Regions from separate parts of the Paraburkholderia sp. XV genome, predicted to be linked through region 2. Evidence: predicted binding sites of a transcription regulator. Region 2 holds the regulator's gene; the other holds the start of a gene.

Region 1 (10,253 bases), on a different contig from region 2:
CGACGTGCCGACCGGATTGAACTGGAACGAGCACTCGTCCGGATTTGCGATCACGACGATGGGCGACTTTTGCGTCGCGGCTTCGAGCGCCGGGTTCGCATAGTGCGTCAGCGCCTTGAAGAGCGGGAAGTAGGTCAGCGCCGCGATCAGGCAGCCCGCCATGATGATCGGCTTGCGGCCGATCCGGTCGGACAGCGAACCGAAGAACAGGAAGAACGGCGTACCGATCAGCAGGGCGATCGCGATCAGAATGTTCGCGCTAGCGCCATCGACCTTCAGCGTCTGCGTCAGGAAGAACAGCGCATAGAACTGGCCCGTGTACCAGACAACTGCCTGGCCAGCCGTCACGCCAATCAGAGCCAGAATCACGATCTTAAGATTCTTCCATTGGCCGAACGCTTCCGACAGCGGTGCCTTGGACGTCTTGCCTTCAGCCTTGATGCGCTCGAAAGCCGGCGACTCGTGCAGCTGCATCCGGATCCACACCGAGATGCCGAGCAGCACCAGCGATGCAACGAACGGAATGCGCCAGCCCCATGTGCCGAATGCGTCTTCGCCCATTGCCGTGCGCACGCCGAGAATGACGAGCAGCGACAGGAACAGGCCGAGCGTCGCCGTCGTCTGGATCCACGCGGTGTAGAAGCCGCGCCGGTTGGCGGGCGCGTGTTCCGCGACGTAGGTCGCGGCGCCGCCGTACTCGCCGCCCAGGGCGAGACCCTGCAGCAGACGCATCGCGATGAAGATCACCGGCGACGCCATGCCGATCGCCGCATAGCCCGGCAGGAAGCCGACCACGCAGGTCGACAGGCCCATGATGACGATCGTGATCAGGAACGTGTACTTGCGCCCGACCATGTCGCCGAGCCGCCCGAACACCAGCGCGCCGAACGGACGCACCGCGAAGCCGGCTGCGAAGCCGAGGAGGGTAAAGATGAACGCAGCCGTCGGATTGACGCCTGAGAAAAAGCTCTTGCTAATGAAAGCCGCGAGCGAGCCGGCCAGGTAAAAGTCGTACCACTCGAAAACCGTCCCCAACGATGACGCGAAGATTACCCGTTTCTCTTCTTTCGTCATCGGCGCGTGCGAGATTTGCCCGCTTACGGTAGCCATATGTCGTCTCCAGTATTGATATAAGTCGCGGCTCGCCAGGTCGGGCGGGTCCGTCTAGCGATTATTGGAGCGGAAACTTACGGCGTTCTGACTCGGGAAGGGTTTGTTTAAGAGTGTCGGAAATCGCGGAATGTCGGGCTTAATGCGTGCAATGTCGGCTATCACGGGGCTTATAGCGACGAAACCGGTGTGATGTGATGGCTGACAGAAACGCGTGAAACTGACGGATTAGGGTAAGTCCCGTACAGGGTCCATCATCCTCAAACTGACACGAACCAGCGTTCCGGCGAGGCGCGGCGACGTCTGATAGACGTTGTCCTCGATCGAAAGCGTGCCGCCGTGCATGGTCGCGATTTCGCGGACGATCGCGAGGCCCAGCCCGCTGCCGTCGCCTTCGCGCCCGAGAATGCGGTAGAAGCGCTCGACTACGCGTTCGCGCTCGGCGGCCGGAATGCCGAGGCCTGTGTCCTCGACCTCCAGATGAGCCATGCGGGCCGCATCGTCGCGCCGCACCCTCACGGTGATCCGTCCACCGGCGGGCGTGTAGCGGATCGCGTTGTCGATCAGGTTCGACAGCATCTCGCGCAACATCACGGGGTTGCCTTCTACTTCAATCGCCTCGTCGGGAGATTCCGGGCCTTCGTAGCCGAGATCCATCTGCTTGGCGAGCGCGGGCTGGACCCAGTCGCGCACGGCGCTGCGGGCAACGTCGCCAATCTCGACGGGCGTGAATATCTGGCCGGACATGCGGTTTTCCGCGCGCGCGAGCGCAAGCAGCTGCGTGACGAGCCGCGCGGCGTGCTCCGAACTCGTCGCGATCTGCTCGAGCGAGCGATGCACTTCCGCCGACGCCTCCTGCCGCAGCGCCAGCTCGGCTTGCGTGCGCAAGCCCGCAAGCGGCGTCTTCATCTGATGCGCGGCATCGGCGATGAAGCGCTTTTGCAGTTCCATGTTCTGTTCGAGACGCGTCAGCAGATCATTGAACGACGTGACCAGCGGCTCGATTTCCGGCGGCGCGCGGCGTGCTTCGAGCGGCGACAGGTCGTCGGGGCGCCGCGCGCGGATGTGCGCCTGTAGCGCGTGCAGCGGAGCGAGACCGCGCGACAGCCCGAACCACACGAGCAGGATCGCGAGCGGGAGGATCACGAACTGCGGCAGGATCACGCCCTTGATGATGTCGTTGGCGAGCGCGCTGCGTTTGTCGAGCGTTTCAGCTACCTGCACGAGCACCGGCTGCGCGCCTGGCGTCTGCGGAAACTCGACGGTCGTGTACGCGACGCGGATGTCGTTGCCGCGCAGCATGTCGTCGCGAAACTCCACGATGCCCGGTTGAGGCCGGTCTTCCTCACGCGGCAGCGGCATGTCGCGGTCGCCCGCGACCAGCTCGCCACGCGTGCCGAGCACCTGATAGAACACGCTATCTATATTGTCGGCACGAAGAAAATCACGCGTCGAATCGGGCAGCGTCAGTTCGGCGATGCCATTGACGGGGTGAATCTGCCGCGCAAGCACGTAGGCGTCGGTTTCGAGCGCGCGATCGAACGGTCCGTTCGCAATCGATTTCGCCACCAGATAAGTGACGGCAAGACTCATCGGCCAGAGCAGCAGCAACGGCGCGAGCATCCAGTCGAGGATTTCGCCGAACAGCGAACGCGGACGCGTCTCCGCAGCCGCCTCGGATTCGTCGGGCGGCGCGAAAGGATTCGCGTAGCGCGCGTCGCGGACTTCGTCGAGATCCGCCGCGTGCGCCGTGGCGCGCGGTGCGCGGACGGACATGGAACGCCTTTACTTGAAGTAGTGGCTTGCGGGCATGGCAGCGGGCGCGTCGGACGGCTCGGACTGCTGCGCCGGCGTCTGCGGCGCGGCCTTCTCCAGACAGTAACCCAACCCGCGCACGGTGATGATGCGTACGCCGCTCGGTTCGATCTTCTTGCGCAGCCGGTGCACGTAGACTTCGATCGCGTTGTTGCTGACCTCTTCGCCCCATTCGCACAAGTGATCGACCAGCTGTTCCTTCGATACCAGCCGCCCGATCCGCTGCAACAGGACTTCGAGCAATCCTAGCTCACGCGCGGACAGATCGATAACCTGCTCATTGGCATAGGCAATCCGGCCGACCTGATCGAACGACAGCGAGCCGTGCTTGACGACGGTCGGGCCGCCGCCCGCGCCGCGGCGCGTGAGGGCGCGCACGCGGGCTTCGAGCTCGTTCAGCGCGAAGGGCTTGGCCATGTAATCGTCGGCGCCGAGATCGAGGCCTTTGACGCGCTCGTCGACGCTGTCGGCTGCCGTCAGGATCAGTACGGGCACGTTCGAATTGCGCGCGCGCAGGCGACGCAGCACTTCGAGGCCGGACATTTTCGGCAGTCCGAGATCGAGGATGACGAGGTCGAAAGTCTGCATCGACAACGCGGTATCCGCTTCGGCTCCCGTCTTCACATGGTCAACGGCGTATGCCGATTGGCGGAGTGATCGGACGAGACCGTCCGCGAGTATGCTGTCGTCTTCGGCAATGAGAATTCGCATGATGCGCCCTGCCCGGCCGGCACCGGGGCGCTCCGGCGCACAGCGTCTCCGAAAAATTTGTTGGTAGTCGGTGTTGTCCGTTTGCACATGTGGACGTCCGCATGTGAATCGGGCTTGCCAAGACTACTGTTTTTTTATACAGTGTCTGCGTTTAGCGTGCTGGTTGGTCGAACCGGGTTTACAACGGCCTGCACACCTGCCTCAGACGCCGTTCATCATAGCAAAGGACGATTCATGGAAGAAAGCAAGAAAGGCTCGGCTGGACTGACTGCGGAAAAGAGCAAGGCACTCGCGGCCGCGCTTGCGCAGATCGAAAAGCAGTTCGGCAAAGGGTCGGTCATGCGGCTCGGCCAGGGTGAGGCAGTCGAAGATATCCAGGTGGTCTCCACGGGATCGCTGGGCCTCGACATCGCGCTGGGCGTTGGCGGTCTGCCGCGTGGCCGTGTGGTGGAAATCTACGGGCCGGAATCGTCGGGTAAAACCACGCTGACGCTGCAGGTCATCGCCGAAATGCAGAAAATCGGCGGCACGGCGGCGTTCATCGACGCGGAACACGCGCTTGATATTCAATACGCGCAAAAGCTCGGCGTGAACGTCAGCGACCTGCTGGTTTCGCAGCCAGACACGGGCGAACAGGCGCTCGAAATCGCGGACGCGCTGGTGCGTTCGGGTTCGATCGACATGATCGTGATCGACTCGGTTGCGGCGCTGGTGCCGAAGGCCGAAATCGAAGGTGAAATGGGCGATTCGCTGCCGGGTCTGCAGGCGCGTCTGATGTCGCAGGCGCTGCGCAAGCTGACGGGCACGATCAAGCGTACGAACTGCCTCGTGATCTTCATCAACCAGATCCGTATGAAGATCGGCGTGATGTTCGGCAACCCGGAAACCACCACGGGTGGTAACGCGCTGAAGTTCTACGCATCGGTGCGTCTCGACATTCGCCGCATCGGTTCGATCAAGAAGAACGACGAAGTGATCGGCAACGAAACGCGCGTGAAGGTCGTGAAGAACAAGGTGTCGCCGCCGTTCCGCGAAGCCATCTTCGACATTCTCTACGGCGAAGGCATCTCGCGTCAGGGCGAAATCATCGACCTCGGCGTGCAGGCCAAGATCGTCGACAAGGCGGGCGCCTGGTACAGCTACAGCGGCGAACGCATTGGCCAGGGCAAGGACAACGCGCGTGAATTTCTGCGCGAGAATCCGGACATTGCACGCGAGATCGAAAACCGTATCCGTGAATCGCTGGGCGTGAATGCCATGCCGGCGGGCGCTGCCGTCAGTGCCGACGAGGAAGTGGGCGAAGAGGAGTAATCGTCGCGTGATACGCAAGGGCCGCTCTGCTTCCTCGACTGCGGGCGCAGGACGCAGCACGGGCGGCCCGCGTGACGACGATGCATTCGAATCGTCGTCACGCTCATCTTCAAGCCCGTCTGTTTCTCGATCAGCATCGTTTTCAAACGACTCGTCGTCCGACAGCTTCGATCCATTCGAATCGTTCGATGCTCACGATCGTGCCGCGGGCCTGACTCCCGCTTCGCGTGAACGCCCGGATGCGGATGCCGGTAGCGTAGAAGTCACCTACACGCGCTCGCGTCGCCAGCCAGGCGAAGGCAAACCCGGCAAACCCGCCGACACAGCGACCCGCGCTTCACAACGTCCCGCGCGCTCTCTCAAAGGCCGTGCGCTCGGCTATCTTTCGCGCCGCGAGTACAGTCGCGCGGAGTTGTCGCGCAAGCTCTCGCCGTACGCGGAAGAGGGCGAATCAATCGACGCATTGCTGGACTCGCTCGAAAGCGAAGGCTGGTTGTCGGATTCCCGTTTCGCGGAAAGCCTGCTGAATCGGCGTGCGTCGCGCATGGGCGCGGGCCGCATCGTCAATGAACTCAAGCGTCATTCGGTCGGACAGGAACTGGTCGAAGAGGTGAGCGCGCAGTTGCGTGAAACCGAACTTGCGCGGGCTCAGGCCGTCTGGCGCAAAAAGTTTGGCACGTTGCCCGAAACGCCCAGCGAGCGCGCAAAGCAGGCGCGCTTTCTTGCCACACGAGGTTTTTCTCAGGGAATCATCGGGAAGATTCTCAAGGGTATCGACGAAGAGTGGCCGTCCGAGTAAGGCAGCGTGCGGCGCGCAAGAAAATGACGCACTGCACGAAACGCCTCGCCGAAACGCCATCCTCAAGATCGCTCAAACCCTCTCCCATCAAGCCTGTGCGGGCTTCGGGCAGTCTCAAATACCCAGTATGCTAAAATTCAACGGTTCTTAAATCCGGCCTTTGTTCTCGCATGCCGCTCTCCCCGCCAGTGTCCCGACAGTTGCGCCATCGCCGCGCAATCCGAGCGGACGCATACGAGCGTGAAGATGGCCTGTGGGATATCGAGGCATGCCTCACCGACGACAAGCCACGTGACGTGGCGCTTGCGTCGGGTGTCCGGCCGAACGGCTCGCCGATCCATGAACTCTGGCTCCGCATCACGATCGATCGCAAGCTCAATGTCGTCGACGCTGAAGCGTCGTCCGACTGGGTTCCGTATCCCGGTCTGTGTGAAGCCTCCAATCCCGCCTATCGCGCCCTCATCGGGCTCAATCTGTTGCAAAACTTTCGTCGCGATGCTGCCCGTTTGCTGGCCGGCACGACAGGTTGCACGCATCTCACCGAGTTGTGCGCAGTTCTGCCGACTGCCGCCATCCAGGCGTTCGCGGGCGACGTGTGGAATACCGACAAAGGCAGGCCAGGAAGCGAGGAGCACGCAGGTTCACGCAGTGGATCGGCAGACGGTTCAACCCGAGGCACGCAGGGCAGCACGGGACAAGACGCCCAAGACAACGCTTCAAGCGGGCAAGCAAGCGAACAGGCGAGCGAGCAATCAAACGACAAACCGCCATTCCAGTTGGGCCGCTGCCATGCGCTGCGGTTCGACGGTGAGGCGGTGCGACAGTTTTATCCGCGCTGGTACGGCCACGCGCCGCGTTCAGCGGATCGCGCGGATGCCGCACCCGACGGACAGGCCGTGAAGACGGCGCGTCCCGAGTAAGCGGTCCAGCCGGAAGCGAAGTTCAATCCAACTCTCAGACTGAAGGGAATCACGCATGAAGATTCACGAGTACCAGGGTAAGGAAATCCTGCGGAAATTCGGAGTCGCGGTACCGCGCGGCAAGCCGGTCTTCTCGGTGGACGATGCGGTCAAGGCCGCTGAAGAGCTCGGCGGCCCGGTGTGGGTCGTCAAGGCTCAGATCCACGCGGGTGGCCGTGGCAAGGGTGGCGGCGTGAAGGTCGCGAAGTCGCTGGACCAGGTTCGCGAGTACTCGAACCAGATCCTCGGCATGCAACTCGTCACGCACCAGACGGGCTCGGAAGGCCAGAAGGTGAATCGCCTGCTGATCGAAGAAGGCGCTGACATCAAGAAGGAACTGTATGTCGGTCTCGTGATCGATCGCGTTTCGCAAAAGATCGTCGTGATGGCGTCGAGCGAAGGCGGCATGGACGTCGAAGAAGTCGCGGAAAAGACGCCCGAGCTGATCCACAAGATCGCGGTCGATCCGTCGACGGGTCTGAAAGACGCCGAAGCAGACGATCTCGCGAAGAAGATCGGCGTGCCCGACGCATCGATCCCGCAAGCACGCGCGATCCTGCAAGGCCTGTACAAGGCATTCTGGGAAACGGACGCATCCCTGGCCGAAATCAACCCGCTGATCCTGACGGGCGACGGCAAGGTTATCGCGCTGGACGCCAAGTTCAACTTCGATTCGAACGCACTGTTCCGTCATCCGGAAATCGTCGCTTACCGCGATCTGGACGAAGAAGATCCGGCTGAAGTCGAAGCGTCGAAGTTCGATCTCGCGTACATCTCGCTCGACGGCAACATCGGCTGCCTGGTGAACGGCGCCGGTCTGGCGATGGCGACGATGGACACGATCAAGCTGTTCGGCGGCGAACCGGCGAACTTCCTGGACGTCGGCGGTGGTGCGACGACCGAGAAGGTCACGGAAGCGTTCAAGCTGATGCTGAAGAACCCGAACCTGACGGCGATTCTCGTCAACATCTTCGGCGGCATCATGCGTTGCGACGTGATCGCGGAAGGCGTGATCGCGGCTTCGAAGGCGGTCGATCTGCAAGTGCCGCTCGTCGTGCGCATGAAGGGCACGAACGAAGACCTCGGCAAGAAGATGCTGGCCGATTCCGGCCTGCCGATCATCTCGGCAGACAGCATGGAAGAAGCTGCGCAGAAGGTTGTCGCGGCTGCCGCAGGCAAGGCCTGATCGCCCCGGCGCATATCACCGGATTACGAATGGCGGCGCGCGAGCGTCGCGGGCAAACGCTATTTGCCGCGCGGGACGCGTTGAGCGCGCCACCAAACGAACAGAGGTCAATACATGTCGATTCTGATCAACAAAGACACCAAGGTCATCACGCAGGGCATCACCGGCAAGACCGGTCAGTTCCACACGCGCGCATGCCGTGAATACGCAAACGGCCGCGAAGCATTCGTCGCGGGCGTGAACCCGAAGAAGGCTGGCGAAGACTTCGAAGGCATTCCTATCTACGCTAGCGTGAAGGAAGCCAAGGAAGAAACGGGCGCGACCGTCTCGGTCATCTACGTGCCGCCCGCAGGCGCCGCTGCTGCAATCTGGGAAGCCGTCGAAGCCGATCTCGATCTCGCGATCTGTATCACGGAAGGCATCCCCGTTCGCGACATGATCGAAGTCAAGGACCGTATGCGCCGCGAGGGCCGCAAGACGTTGCTCCTCGGACCGAACTGCCCGGGCACGATCACGCCGGACGAACTGAAGATCGGCATCATGCCGGGTCACATCCACCGCAAGGGCCGCATCGGCGTCGTGTCGCGTTCGGGCACGCTGACGTATGAAGCAGTCGGCCAACTGACGGCGATCGGCCTCGGCCAGTCGTCGGCAGTCGGTATCGGCGGCGACCCGATCAACGGTCTGAAGCACATCGACGTCATGAAGATGTTCAACGACGATCCGGATACGGACGCCGTGATCATGATCGGCGAAATCGGCGGTCCGGACGAAGCGAACGCTGCGTACTGGATCAAGGACAACATGAAGAAGCCGGTGGTTGGCTTCATCGCCGGTGTCACGGCGCCTCCGGGCAAGCGCATGGGCCACGCCGGCGCGCTGATCTCGGGCGGTGCGGACACGGCAGATGCCAAGCTGGAAATCATGGACGCATGCGGTATCAAGGTCACGAAGAACCCGTCGGAAATGGCGCGTCTTCTGAAGGCGATGCTGTAAGAAGTGTTGCGATAATTCAAGAAACGTCGGCTATTGCTGACGTTTTTTGATACTCTTACGAAGGCCTTTCGTAAGACGCGACGACAAGCGAGGGAGCGAGCAATTGCTGCCTCGCTTTTTTGTTGCCGTTCGCTTTCGCTACCTTCTATCCTGCTTTCCATGCTCGAATTCCTCACCACGCTCCATTGGGGCGCCGTCTTCCAGATCATCGTCATCGACATCCTGCTGGGTGGCGACAACGCAGTCGTGATCGCGCTCGCCTGCCGCAACCTGCCGCCCGCGCAGCGCACGAAAGGCGTGCTGTGGGGGACGCTGGGCGCAATCCTGCTGCGCGTCGCGCTGATTGCGTTTGCCGTCGCGCTGCTCGACGTGCCGTTGCTCAAGTTCGCGGGCGGCCTGTTGCTGCTGTGGATCGGCGTGCGCCTGCTCGCGCCCGCGCCCGATGCGCACGCGAATGTCAAACCCGCCGACAAGCTGGTCACGGCCATCAAGACGATCATCGTGGCCGACGCCGTGATGAGCCTCGACAACGTGATCGCGATCGCGGGCGCTGCCGAGGCTGCCGAACCGCATCACCGCATCGCCCTCGTCGTGTTCGGGCTGATCGTCAGCATTCCGCTGATCGTCTGGGGCAGCCAGCTCGTGCTCAAGCTTCTGGACCGTTACCCCGTCGTCATTACGCTGGGTGGCGCGCTGCTCGGCTGGATCGCGGGCGGGCTCATCGTCAACGACCCGGCGGGCGACCGTTGGCCCGTGCTCGATACGCCTGTTGCCGAGTACGGCATGAGCATCGCTTGCGCGCTGTTCGTCGTGATCCTCGGCTACGCGCTCAAGCGTCGCAACGCCAGCCGCATTGCGGGCAATACGCCGCCGGGAACGCATTGACCGCAGTCACTTTACCGATCCATCCGCCCGCGCACCATTAGCCATTCGGCCGACTGCCCGCGCGATTCGCGGCTCGCTACGATCGAAGCGCCTGTCCTGATTCCCGGGACAGGCGCTTTCGTTTTGAGGAGTCTGCAGATGACCGCTATCGTTGCCGTTGCTTCGTTGTCCACGTTTTGTGCGCCCTGGCTGCGCGCCCGCGCGCCGCGCCCGCGGCTTGGCCCGCTCGCCCGCGTCAGGCGCTGGTGGGGCTTCACACTGATCGAACTGATGATCGTGCTGGCCATCGTCGGCGTGATCGCCGCGTATGCGATTCCCGCGTATCAGGACTATCTCGCGCGCAGCCGCGTCGGCGAAGGATTGTCGCTGGCGTCGGCGGCGCAGTTGACCGTCGGCGAGAACGCCGGCAGCGGCAACGCGTTTGGCAGCGGCTATACGTCGCCGCCCGCCACGCGCAACGTGCAGTCCATCCATATCGACG
Region 2 (10,253 bases):
CCGCATCACCGGCGTCGTGACAAGTTTCATCGACAGGTTGCCGGCGAACACGATGAGCGTCAGCAGTCCCGAATGGAACGCGTTCATGCCGAAGCCGAGTTGAAACATCAGCGGCAGAAGAAACGGCACGGCGCTGATCGACACGCGAAACAGCGAGCCGCCGCCCATCGCGACCGCGAACGTCTTCACGCGAAACGCCGACAGATCGACCACAGGATGCGCGCTGCGGCGCAGATGGAAGAGGGCGCCGATGCCCGCGGCGAGGCCTGCCGCGAGAAACGCGAGCGCTTCGCGCCACGGCGCGTCCGAACGGCCGAGCAGTTCCATCGCATACATGATGGCCGTGCCCGCGACGCCGCACAACGCGAAGCCGATGCCGTCGAACGGACGCTTCTGCGACTCGCCTTCCGGGGCAATGAAGCGCCACGCGAGCACGATGCCGAGCAGCCCGAGCGGCACATTCAGATAGAAGATCCAGCGCCACGACGAGTAGGTCGTGATGAAGCCGCCGAGCGGCGGCCCGATCACGGGCGCGACGAGCCCGGGCCACGTGATGATGGAGATCGCGCGCATCAGGCCGTCCTTGGGCGTCGCGCGCAGGACGGCGAGCCGCCCGACGGGCACCATCATCGCGCCGCCGATGCCCTGCACGATACGCGCCGCCGTGAACTCGACGAGGCCGTTCGTCATCCCGCATGCGACCGACGATGCCGTGAACACCGCGAGCGCCGCTGTGAACACGTTGCGTACGCCGAAGCGGTCGGCGGCCCAGCCGCTGATCGGGATGAAGACGGCGAGCGTCAGCAGATACGACGTGATGCCGATGGAGAGATCGACGGCATGCACGTTGAACGACTGCGCCATCTGCGGCAGCGCGGTCGCGATGATCGTGCCGTCGAGGTTCTCCATGAAAAACGCCGCGGCCACGAGCGTCACGATCAGTGACTGCCGTCCGTTCGACGGGACGGATGACGTGGACGGCGTATCTGACATCGAGATGATTCTCCGAACGTTGTAAGCGCATCGAAACCGGCCATATGCCCGACCCTGTGCCGACGCGGCCAGCCGCTATTCTAGCCACGCACGCAGTTTGCGCGGACATGGTAATTTCGCCTTTTCCCGATTGATCACCCGCAAGAACACGAACAGGAACCAGGCGATGGAATACCGCAGACTCGGCGATACGGATGTGAAGGTCAGCCTGATCGGTCTCGGCACGATGACGTGGGGCGAGCAGAACACGGAGCGCGACGCGCACGAGCAGATCGACTACGCGCTCGATCAGGGCGTCACGCTGATCGACGCCGCCGAGATGTACCCGGTGCCGCCGCGTCCGGAAACACAAGGCTTGACGGAGCGCTACATCGGCACGTGGATCGCGCAGCATCGCGGCATGCGTGACAAGATCGTGCTCGCGACGAAGATCGCGGGCCCGGCGCGTCAGCCGCACAACCCGCGTCACATTCGCGGCGAGGGCAACCAGTACGACCGCAAGAATCTCACCGAGGCGCTGCACGACAGTCTCAAGCGCCTGCAAACCGACCACGTCGATCTGTACCAGCTGCACTGGCCCGACCGCAGCACGATGACGTTCGGCCGCCCAGCGTATCCGTGGATCGACGATGCCTACACGGTCCCCATCGAAGAGACGCTCGGCGTGCTCGCGGAGTTCGTGAAGGAAGGGAAAGTGCGTCATATCGGCGTGTCGAACGAGACGCCCTGGGGTGTCGCGCAATTTCTGCGTGCGTCGGAGAAGCTCGGCTTGCCGCGCATCGTGTCGATCCAGAATCCGTACAGCCTGCTGAACCGCACGTTCGAAGCGGGGCTGTCGGAGTTCTCGCATCGCGAGCATGTCGGGCTGCTCGCGTATTCGCCGCTCGCGTTCGGCTGGCTATCGGGCAAATACGAAGGCGGCGCGCGTCCGGCGGGCGCGCGCATCACGCTGTTCGAGCGCTTCCAGCGCTACAGCAAGCCGCAAGCCGTGCGGGCAACGACGCGTTACGTCGAGCTGGCGAAGCGCCACGGCCTGTCGCCCGCGCAGTTCGCGCTCGCGTTCGTCAACAGCCGGCCGTTCCTGACGAGCAACCTGATCGGCGCGACCTCGCTGGATCAGCTGAAAGAGAACATCGCGAGCGCCAATGTGAAGCTGCCGCCGGAAGCGCTGGCCGAAATCGACGCGCTGCACGAATTGCAGCCGAACCCCGCGCCCTGAGCGGCTCGCCGCGCGCCGCGACGCAAGGGTAGCGGTGCGCAGGCGGCAAATGCACGAACGTACCTGATGCCGCGCTCGACAGCATGCGGGCGCGGATATTAGCCGCCCGTCACGCGGCTTTCGCCCCCACTTTTTGCGATCCCGTTCGATCCGTGTACAGTGACCGGTGCCGCGTGCCGAGGCGCAAGCCGGACGGTACGCGAACCCGCGCATGCCGTACAAGCTGCAACGTAGTCAACAACACAACGACCGACCCCCACGACGATGAACGCCACGCGTCCCACCTCTTCGTCCGCTGCCCCGACCTGGCCGATTTTCGTGCTGCTCGCCATCGCAGGACTTTTCTATGTCAAATGGTTTCCGTATTACAACCGCGCCTTCACGGCGGCGTCGACGCATTCGATCGGCGCGTCGATCCTGATGGGCAAGGCGGCGAGTCCGCCCGCGCCGTCGTGGAACGCGGCGCTGGCCTACGCGCTCGCGTACGGCAAGGCGATCTGGCAGGCGATGGTGCTCGGCCTGCTGCTCGGCTCGGCCGTGCAGGCGCTGCTGCCCGCGCACTGGGTCGCGCGGCTGCTCGGCAAGACGGGCTTCGGCAGCGTCGCGGCGGGTGGCCTGCTCGCGGTGCCGGGCATGATGTGCACGTGCTGCGCGGCGCCCGTCGTGGCGGGACTGCGTGCGCGTCAGGCCTCGCCGGGCGGCGCGATCGCGTTCTGGCTCGGCAACTCGGTCCTCAATCCGGCGACGCTCGTGTTCATGGGCTTCGTGCTTGGTTGGCACTGGGCCGGGCTGCGGCTCGTGCTCGGCATCGCGATGGTGTTCGGCCTCGGCTATCTGGCGAACCGGCTCGTGACACCGACGGAAGCGCAAGCGGCCGACGCGCGCCTCGTCGAACTGATCGGCGAGCAGCGTGACGGCAATCCGTTCGCGCGCTGGCTGTCGATCTTCGCGCGCATGGCCGTGCGTCTCGTGCCGGAATACATCGTGCTGGTGCTGCTGCTCGGGGCGGCGCGCGCGTGGCTCTTTCCGCAAGTCGGGCCGGAGATCGGCAACGACATCGTATGGATCGTCGCGCTGGCCGTCGCGGGCATGCTGTTCGTGATTCCGACGGCAGGCGAGGTACCCATCGTTCAGGCGATGCTGTCGCTCGGCATGGGCGTCGGCCCCGCGGGCGCGCTGCTGATGACGCTGCCGCCCATCAGCGTGCCGTCGCTGGCGATGCTCGCGCGCTCGTTCCGGCCGCGCGTGCTGACCGTCGTCGCTGTCGGCGTGGTCGCGTTCGGCGTGCTGGCGGGCCTGCTCGCCGTGGCGCTCGGCTTCTGAGCAAGCGCGCATAATCAAAACGCGGCGTCGCGGCGGCGAATCTCGTCCTACACTGGGAGGCAAGCGCGCGGTTGCGTCTGTCGCCCGGTTGCGCGGCGTTGCCTTGTTGCATTGCAAGACGCAGGCGGACGGACGCAAATGCTACGATGGCGCCCGTTCATGCTGCCAACGCGGCGCAAGACAGGACGAATCATTCAGCTGCACAAAACGGCGTGCAAGCGCCAACCAGTTAAATTCAGGACATCGCATGGCCCAACAAAAGACCAATCCGAAACTCGAGCAGGCGCTGACGCGCGGGGATCTCGCCATCCGTCAGGCCAATTCGGCGCGCGCAACGGCCGTGCTGCGTGCGTTGGGCAAGATGATCGTCGACGCATCGGCGACGATCGGCGTCGAAGCGCATACGTCGATTCCCGATGGCGACCGCATTTACGATCCCGTCGACGGCATGTGGCCGCAGGCGCTGCTCGTTTCGCTCGATGGCCCCGTCGAGGAAGCCGACCCGGAAGAGTTGCGCACGATCCGTTTGCGCTCCGACGATCCGGGCACGATGTTCCGCGTCGAATGGCATCGCGCGGATGGCAAGATCGGCCGCCAGGAAGGCGGGCCGTTCGCGACAGTCGAGTTCATCTCGGACGTCGACGTGCCGTGGTCGGACGACGAAGAGTGATCTGATTCGATTATCGTGGGGGCGCCGCCGCGCAGGAAGCTGCGCGCGGCGCCCTCAGCGCATCATGCGGCGGCGGAACAGCACCGCCGACAGACAGAACGGCACCACCACATACGCGGCCAGCACGGCCACGTGCAGCGCCGCGTCGTTCATCGGACGGTCCAACAGCGCCGGACGGATCAGGTCCACCGTGTGCGCCAGCGGCAGCAATTGCGCGGCGAACTGCGCAGCGGGCGGCAATTGCGACAGCGGAAAGAATACGCCCGAGAGCAGCAGCATCGGCGTGAGCACCAGCGTCTGATAGAACATGAAGAAATCGTACGAGGGCGCGAGCGCCGTCACGATCATCGCCGTGCTCGCAAACGCAAGGCCCGCCAGCACGATGACGGGCAGCGCGATGAGCATCGACGGAAAGCTCGCATAGCCGAGTGCGCCCGCCACGATCATGATGGCGGCGCCCGACAGCACGGCCTTGCTGCCTGCCCACACGACTTCGCCGAGGACGATGTCGCCGAGTGTGAGCGGCGTGTGCATGATGGCCTCCCAGGTGCGCTGCACGTGCATCCGCGAAAAGCCCGAATACATCGACTCGAAGCTCGCCGACATCATCACGCTCGACGCCACCGTGCCCGCCGCGAGGAACGAGATATACGAGACGCCGTCGACATGTCCGACCATCAGCCCGAGGCCGAAGCCGAGCCCGAACAGATAGATCATCGGATCGGCGAGATTGCCGAACATCGACGCGAGCGCGAGTTTGCGCCATACCAGATAGTTGCGCCGCCAGACGGCAATCCAGTTGACGGCGTTCGCGGGCAACGCGGCGAAGCGCTTGCCGAAGCGCCCGTGTGACGCGGCGTGCTCGGGGGTGTCGTAGGTGCGTAAGTCCATGTGTGCTGTGCGCCCGGTATCGTTGGCGAATGTGTGCGTGCCCGTCAGTCCTGCATTTCGCGGCCGGTCAGGCGAAGGAATACGTCTTCGAGATTCGCCGGCCGGTGCAGGTAGCGCAGCCCCGCGCGCTGCTTCAAGCGCGCGTGAACCGGTTGCGGGTCGTCGACATAACAGAAGAGCGTCTCGCCGCTGATCTCGGTGCGTACCGACAGCGGCGCCAGTTCGTCGCGCAGCCTGACGGGATCGGGGCCGTACACTTCGATCACGTCGCAGCCTATTTCCGAAGCGATCAATTCATTCGGCGCGCCTTCCGCGATCTTGCGTCCTTCCTCGATCACGCACAGCCGGTGACACAGACGTTCGGCTTCTTCCATGAAGTGCGTGGTCAGCAGAATCGTCTTGCCCCGCGCGAGCAGCGAGCGCAGGCGCTCCCAGATCAGATGGCGCGCCTGTGGATCGAGGCCGGTGGTCGGCTCGTCCATGATGAGCACGTCGGGGTCGTTGATGAGCGCGCGAGCGAGCGTGAGCCGCCGCTTCATTCCGCCCGACAACTCGCCCACGCGCGCATCAGCCTTGCTTTCGAGGCGCGCGAATTCGAGCAGCGTGGGCACCATTGCGCGGCACTGCGCGGCGGACAGGCCGAAGTAGCGGCCGAACACCAGCAGGTTTTCGCGGACCGTGAAATCGGGATCGAGATTGTCGAACTGCGGCACGACGCCGACGCGCGCCCGCGCAAAGCGCGAGCGCAATGGAATCGGTTCGCCGCACAGCCGGATGCTGCCTGCATCGGGTGCCGCAATGCCGAGCAGCATGCGCAGCGTCGTGGTCTTGCCCGCGCCATTGGGACCGAGCAGTCCGAAGCATTCGCCCGGGCGCACATGGAACGACAAGCCGTCGACGACAGTTTTCTCGCCGTAGCGCTTTTCGACCTGATGAAATTCGATTGCAGCTTCAGACATACGAAGAAGGATGCTCCCTGAATAGGTGCCTGTCGGGTGCAAAGCGGAGGCGGCTGCCTATTCTAGGGCATCGTGCGCACCGCGTTTGGCGCATGAATGCGCATCGCTGGCGATTGCATGCACGATCTTGCACCGCGTCATGGCTGAGTGCGCGGCCCACCGCACTTAGCGTTTTCCATCCCTTGCATGTCGAATTGCGGCGCACCATGATTCAGATGAGACCGCGATAGTCGCGGGCAAGGGGGGAAGCGAAATGGCGAGCTACAACAAGATTCTGCTTTGCTATGACGGCTCGCGTGAAGGCCGCAAGGCATTGCGTTGCGGCGCGAATCTGGCGCTCGATCTGGGCGCGGAGACGCATTTGCTGTCGGTGGTCGACATGCGTTCGAGCATCGCGCAAAGCGCAGGCCTGCTGACGGACGTCGCATGCGGCAGCTTCGAAAAAACCGCGCGTGAAATCCTGCAGGAGGGTGTCGACTGGCTCACGGAACGTGGCGTGAAGGCGACGGGGCATTTCGCGTTCGGGCATCCCATCGACGAAATTGCGTCGCTAGCGAACGAGTTGCACGCCGATCTCGTGGTGGTCGGGCATCGCTGCCGCACGGGACTGTCGCGCTGGTGGATGGGCGCGGGTAATACGCCGCTGCTGGACCGCGTGTCGTGCAGCATTCTGGTCGCGTGTTCGTCGGCGGCTGAAGAGGAGCAGGCGGCTGCCTGACACAGCCGCCTGATGGCGAGCAGCGATGTGATGGCGCGTCAGCCGTTCAGATCGACGGCTGACAGCTTCCACGTGAACAGTCCCTGGCGACGGAAGATCGCCGCATAGCGCGTGTCGCCGACACCGTGCTGATAGCTCACGACGAATTCGTTGACGCCGCGATATCCCGCCGTGGTTTGCGGCGGCTGCGGCGGCGTCTTGCTGTTGGCGTTAGCCTGGCCCGATGCGGGCGGCGGGGTTTGCGGCGGGTTGTCTGTCTGCGCGGCCGGCGGCGGAGGCGGGCGCTCGCCCGGTTCGCCGCGCGGCGGCATACCGTTGAGCAACGCGGCGACACCGTCCGGCGTCGCATAGGCATCGACAAGCGGACCAATCAATGCAACACCGATCATCGCGCCAATCGCCGCGAGCGGATTGCCGTTGTGCTGCACGTCGAGCCGCCGCGTCAGCAACCCTGTGACCTGTAGCTTGAGACTGTCGCGTAGCGCCGGGTAGTCGACGTACGCGTTGACCGTTTCGACATCGCGGGAATCGGCGGCGCGTTTGAGCCGGTCGAGCGCGATATACGGCGATGCGTACGCATAACCCAGCGCAGCCACGACGACGATCGCGATCAACGCGATCAGAATTGGCCGACCCACGCGGCCTTGCATCCGTACCAGACCTGCCATTGTGCGGAACGCTCCGTTTTCAGTATCGATCAGGTGTGGACCCGATCGGCACCGAAACGATCCCGCGAGTTTGCAAGCAAGCGTTTCACCGCTTCGATATCAGACGCAAGCGGCGCGCTCACGCGGCCTGCTGGGTCAGTTGATCGCCTTGCTCGGCAATGGCGCGATCGATCATGTTGCAGACAGCGTCTACGGTGCCGACCATGATGAGCCGCGACGGCCCGTGGTAGACCCGGACGGGTGCGCGCCGTGCCGGTTCCGCATTGAGGCCCGAGTTCAGCGACACGCGAGCGAACGCCGGTTGCGCGGACGGCAACGACTGAGGTTCGTCATCGAACAGCGATGCCGTGCGGCCCGCGACATTCGACGCAAGCGCCGTCAGCGAACCACAAGGGACAAGCTCGCGCAGATGGCGCAGACGACCGAACTGGCGAAAGGGCAGCAAGCGGGCAAGGCGTTCCATGAGTCTCTCCAGACAGTGTTCAGCTAATTAGAATTCCGTCGGCCGGATCAACCCGACCGCGATGCCTTCCAGCGCGAACTCCGCGCTGCCGGCCTGAACAAAAATGTTTTCGTAATCGGGGTTCTCGGCGATCAGCTCGATGCCGTTGGGCCGGCGCTTCAGGCGCTTCACGGTCACGTCGTCACCCAGCCGCGCGATGATGATCTGGCCGTCTTTTGCTTCGCTCTTTTTCTGCACGGCGAGCAGGTCGCCGTCGAAGATGCCCGCGTCGCGCATCGACAGCCCGCGCACCTTCAGCAGGTAGTCGGGCTTGCTCGAGAACAGCGACGGGTCGCACGTGTAAGTCTGCGAGATGTGTTCTTGCGCGAGGATCGGGCTACCGGCTGCCACGCGGCCCACGAGCGGCAGCGACAACTGCATGATGCTCGCGTGCGGCAGCGTGAACTGGTGCGGGGAATCGTCCTGGCCCGCGAGCAGGCGGATACCGCGCGACGCGCCCGCCGCCAGTTCGATCACGCCCTTGCGCGCCAGCGCTCTCAGGTGTTCTTCCGCCGAGTTCGCCGAGCTGAAGCCGAGTTCGGCGGCGATCTCGGCCCGCGTGGGCGGGAAGCCCGTGCGCTCGATGGCGCGGCGGATCAGTTCGAAAACCTGTTGCTGACGTGCGGTGAGTTTGGTCATGGCGCCACTGTATGGATAGACAGGTGACTGTATTTTTATACAGTATCCGGCGCATTTCAAGCTTTACTTTAAGTTCGTCGCTGCGGGTGTCGTGTGAACGTCGAAAGACGGCGCTGAAGCGGCGCAATGGACGTGCTCGCGGAGGCAAACCATTCCTTTACCACTATTGCGTATTAAAAAATGAAGAAACATTATTTTTAATGATGAAGCCGCCTGGATAGACTGGCCTCCATTGATGCAGCAGCAACGCCCGCGCAGCGGCAGAGGCGCTTGCCGCTTGCGCAGCAGCGAATCGCGGCAATCAGCGGAAAACAGGCAGTCACACCAACAAGACGGAGAAGGTCGATGGGCATTCGGATCACGGGGTTGGCAGGAGCACGGAAGTCAACGCGCGGCAGCGCGAAGCGGTTGGTCGCAGCGCTCGCACTGGGCGCCGCGTCGGCGGTCGGGATGATCGCGCAGGCGCACGCGGACACGACGCTGCTGAACGTTTCCTACGATCCGACCCGCGAGCTCTATCAGGACGTCAATCAGGCGTTCGGCAAGGAATGGAAGGCGAAGACGGGTGAATCGGTTACCTTCAAGCAGTCGCATGGCGGCTCCGGCGCGCAGGCGCGTTCGGTGCTGGATGGCCTGCAGGCCGACGTCGTGACGCTCGCGCTCGCTTACGACATCGACGCACTCGCCAACAAGGGCCTCGTCAACAAGGATTGGCAGAAGCGCCTGCCCGACAACGCGTCGCCGTACACGTCGACGATCGTGTTCCTCGTGCGCAAGGGCAACCCGAAGCACATCAAGGATTGGGACGATCTGGTGAAGCCGGGCGTGTCGATCGTGACGCCGAACCCGAAGACGTCGGGCGGCGCGCGCTGGAACTATCTGGCGGCATGGGCGTACGCGGCGCATCTGCCGGGCGGCAACGACCAGAAGGCCAAGGAATTCGTGTCGAAGCTCTATAAGAACGCGGGCGTGCTCGACTCCGGCGCGCGTGGCGCGACCACGAGCTTCGTGCAGCGCGGCATCGGCGACGTGCTGATCGCATGGGAAAACGAGGCGTTCCTGTCGGTGAAGGAATTCGGCACCGACAAGTTCGAGATCGTCGTGCCGTCGGCGAGCATTCTGGCCGAGCCGCCCGTCGCCGTGGTGGACAAGGTGGTCGACAAGCACGGCTCGCGCAAGCTCGCCGACGCGTATCTGAACTTCCTGTACAGCGAGGAAGGTCAGGAGATCGCCGCGAAGAACTTCTACCGTCCGCGTTCGAACAAGGTACCGGCAGCGCTGACCGAGAAGTTTCCGAAGCTGAAGCTGTACACGGTCGACGATTCGTTCGGCGGCTGGACGAATGCGCAGAAGACGCACTTTGCCGATGGCGGCGTGTTCGATTCGATCTATCAGCCGCAGTGAAACCACACAGCGGCCATGTTTGAACAAAGGCGCGCCTTCGGGCGCGCTTTCGGCAATGGTGCGACGGCACGCGTTGCAACGCATAACACCTGAAAGAGCTTTCGCATGACGACGTTGACCTTTCGCAAGCCGAGCGCGATACCGGGCTTCGGCCTGACGCTCGGCATCACGCTGGCGTATCTGAGCCTCGTGGTGCTGATCCCGCTCGCGGCCACTTTTCTCAAGACGGCCACGCTCGACTGGAGCCAGTTCGTGCGCGCCGTCACG

Evidence for each region. Region 2 encodes LexA, which represses DNA repair genes until DNA is damaged. Its sites were predicted from a motif close to ACTGTATNNNNATACAGT; they were not measured.
Region 1: recA (recombinase RecA) is a predicted target of LexA. The motif match lies at 3,762-3,779, and genes of this name have one in related genera.

Annotation. Positions count from the first base shown of each region.
Region 1 is NZ_JAGUUD010000053.1:21,694-31,946, forward strand. It holds gene KFO72_RS23190 (MFS transporter) at 1-1,110, opposite strand, end outside; gene KFO72_RS23195 (sensor histidine kinase) at 1,339-2,886, opposite strand; gene KFO72_RS23200 (response regulator transcription factor) at 2,896-3,636, opposite strand; gene recA (recombinase RecA) at 3,871-4,947, shown strand; gene recX (recombination regulator RecX) at 4,955-5,746, shown strand; gene KFO72_RS23215 (DUF2889 domain-containing protein) at 5,917-6,666, shown strand; gene sucC (ADP-forming succinate--CoA ligase subunit beta) at 6,722-7,891, shown strand; gene sucD (succinate--CoA ligase subunit alpha) at 8,006-8,887, shown strand; gene KFO72_RS23230 (TerC family protein) at 9,047-9,772, shown strand; gene KFO72_RS23235 (pilin) at 9,911-10,253, shown strand, end outside.
Region 2 is NZ_JAGUUD010000009.1:121,822-132,074, forward strand. It holds gene KFO72_RS07830 (MFS transporter) at 1-993, opposite strand, end outside; gene KFO72_RS07835 (NADP(H)-dependent aldo-keto reductase) at 1,160-2,212, shown strand; gene KFO72_RS07840 (permease) at 2,477-3,535, shown strand; gene KFO72_RS07845 (hypothetical protein) at 3,783-4,205, shown strand; gene KFO72_RS07850 (ABC transporter permease) at 4,260-5,096, opposite strand; gene nodI (nodulation factor ABC transporter ATP-binding protein NodI) at 5,141-6,055, opposite strand; gene KFO72_RS07860 (universal stress protein) at 6,309-6,773, shown strand; gene KFO72_RS07865 (DUF2939 domain-containing protein) at 6,812-7,441, opposite strand; gene KFO72_RS07870 (hypothetical protein) at 7,560-7,904, opposite strand; gene lexA (transcriptional repressor LexA) at 7,932-8,582, opposite strand; gene KFO72_RS07880 (sulfate ABC transporter substrate-binding protein) at 8,928-9,986, shown strand; gene cysT (sulfate ABC transporter permease subunit CysT) at 10,092-10,253, shown strand, end outside.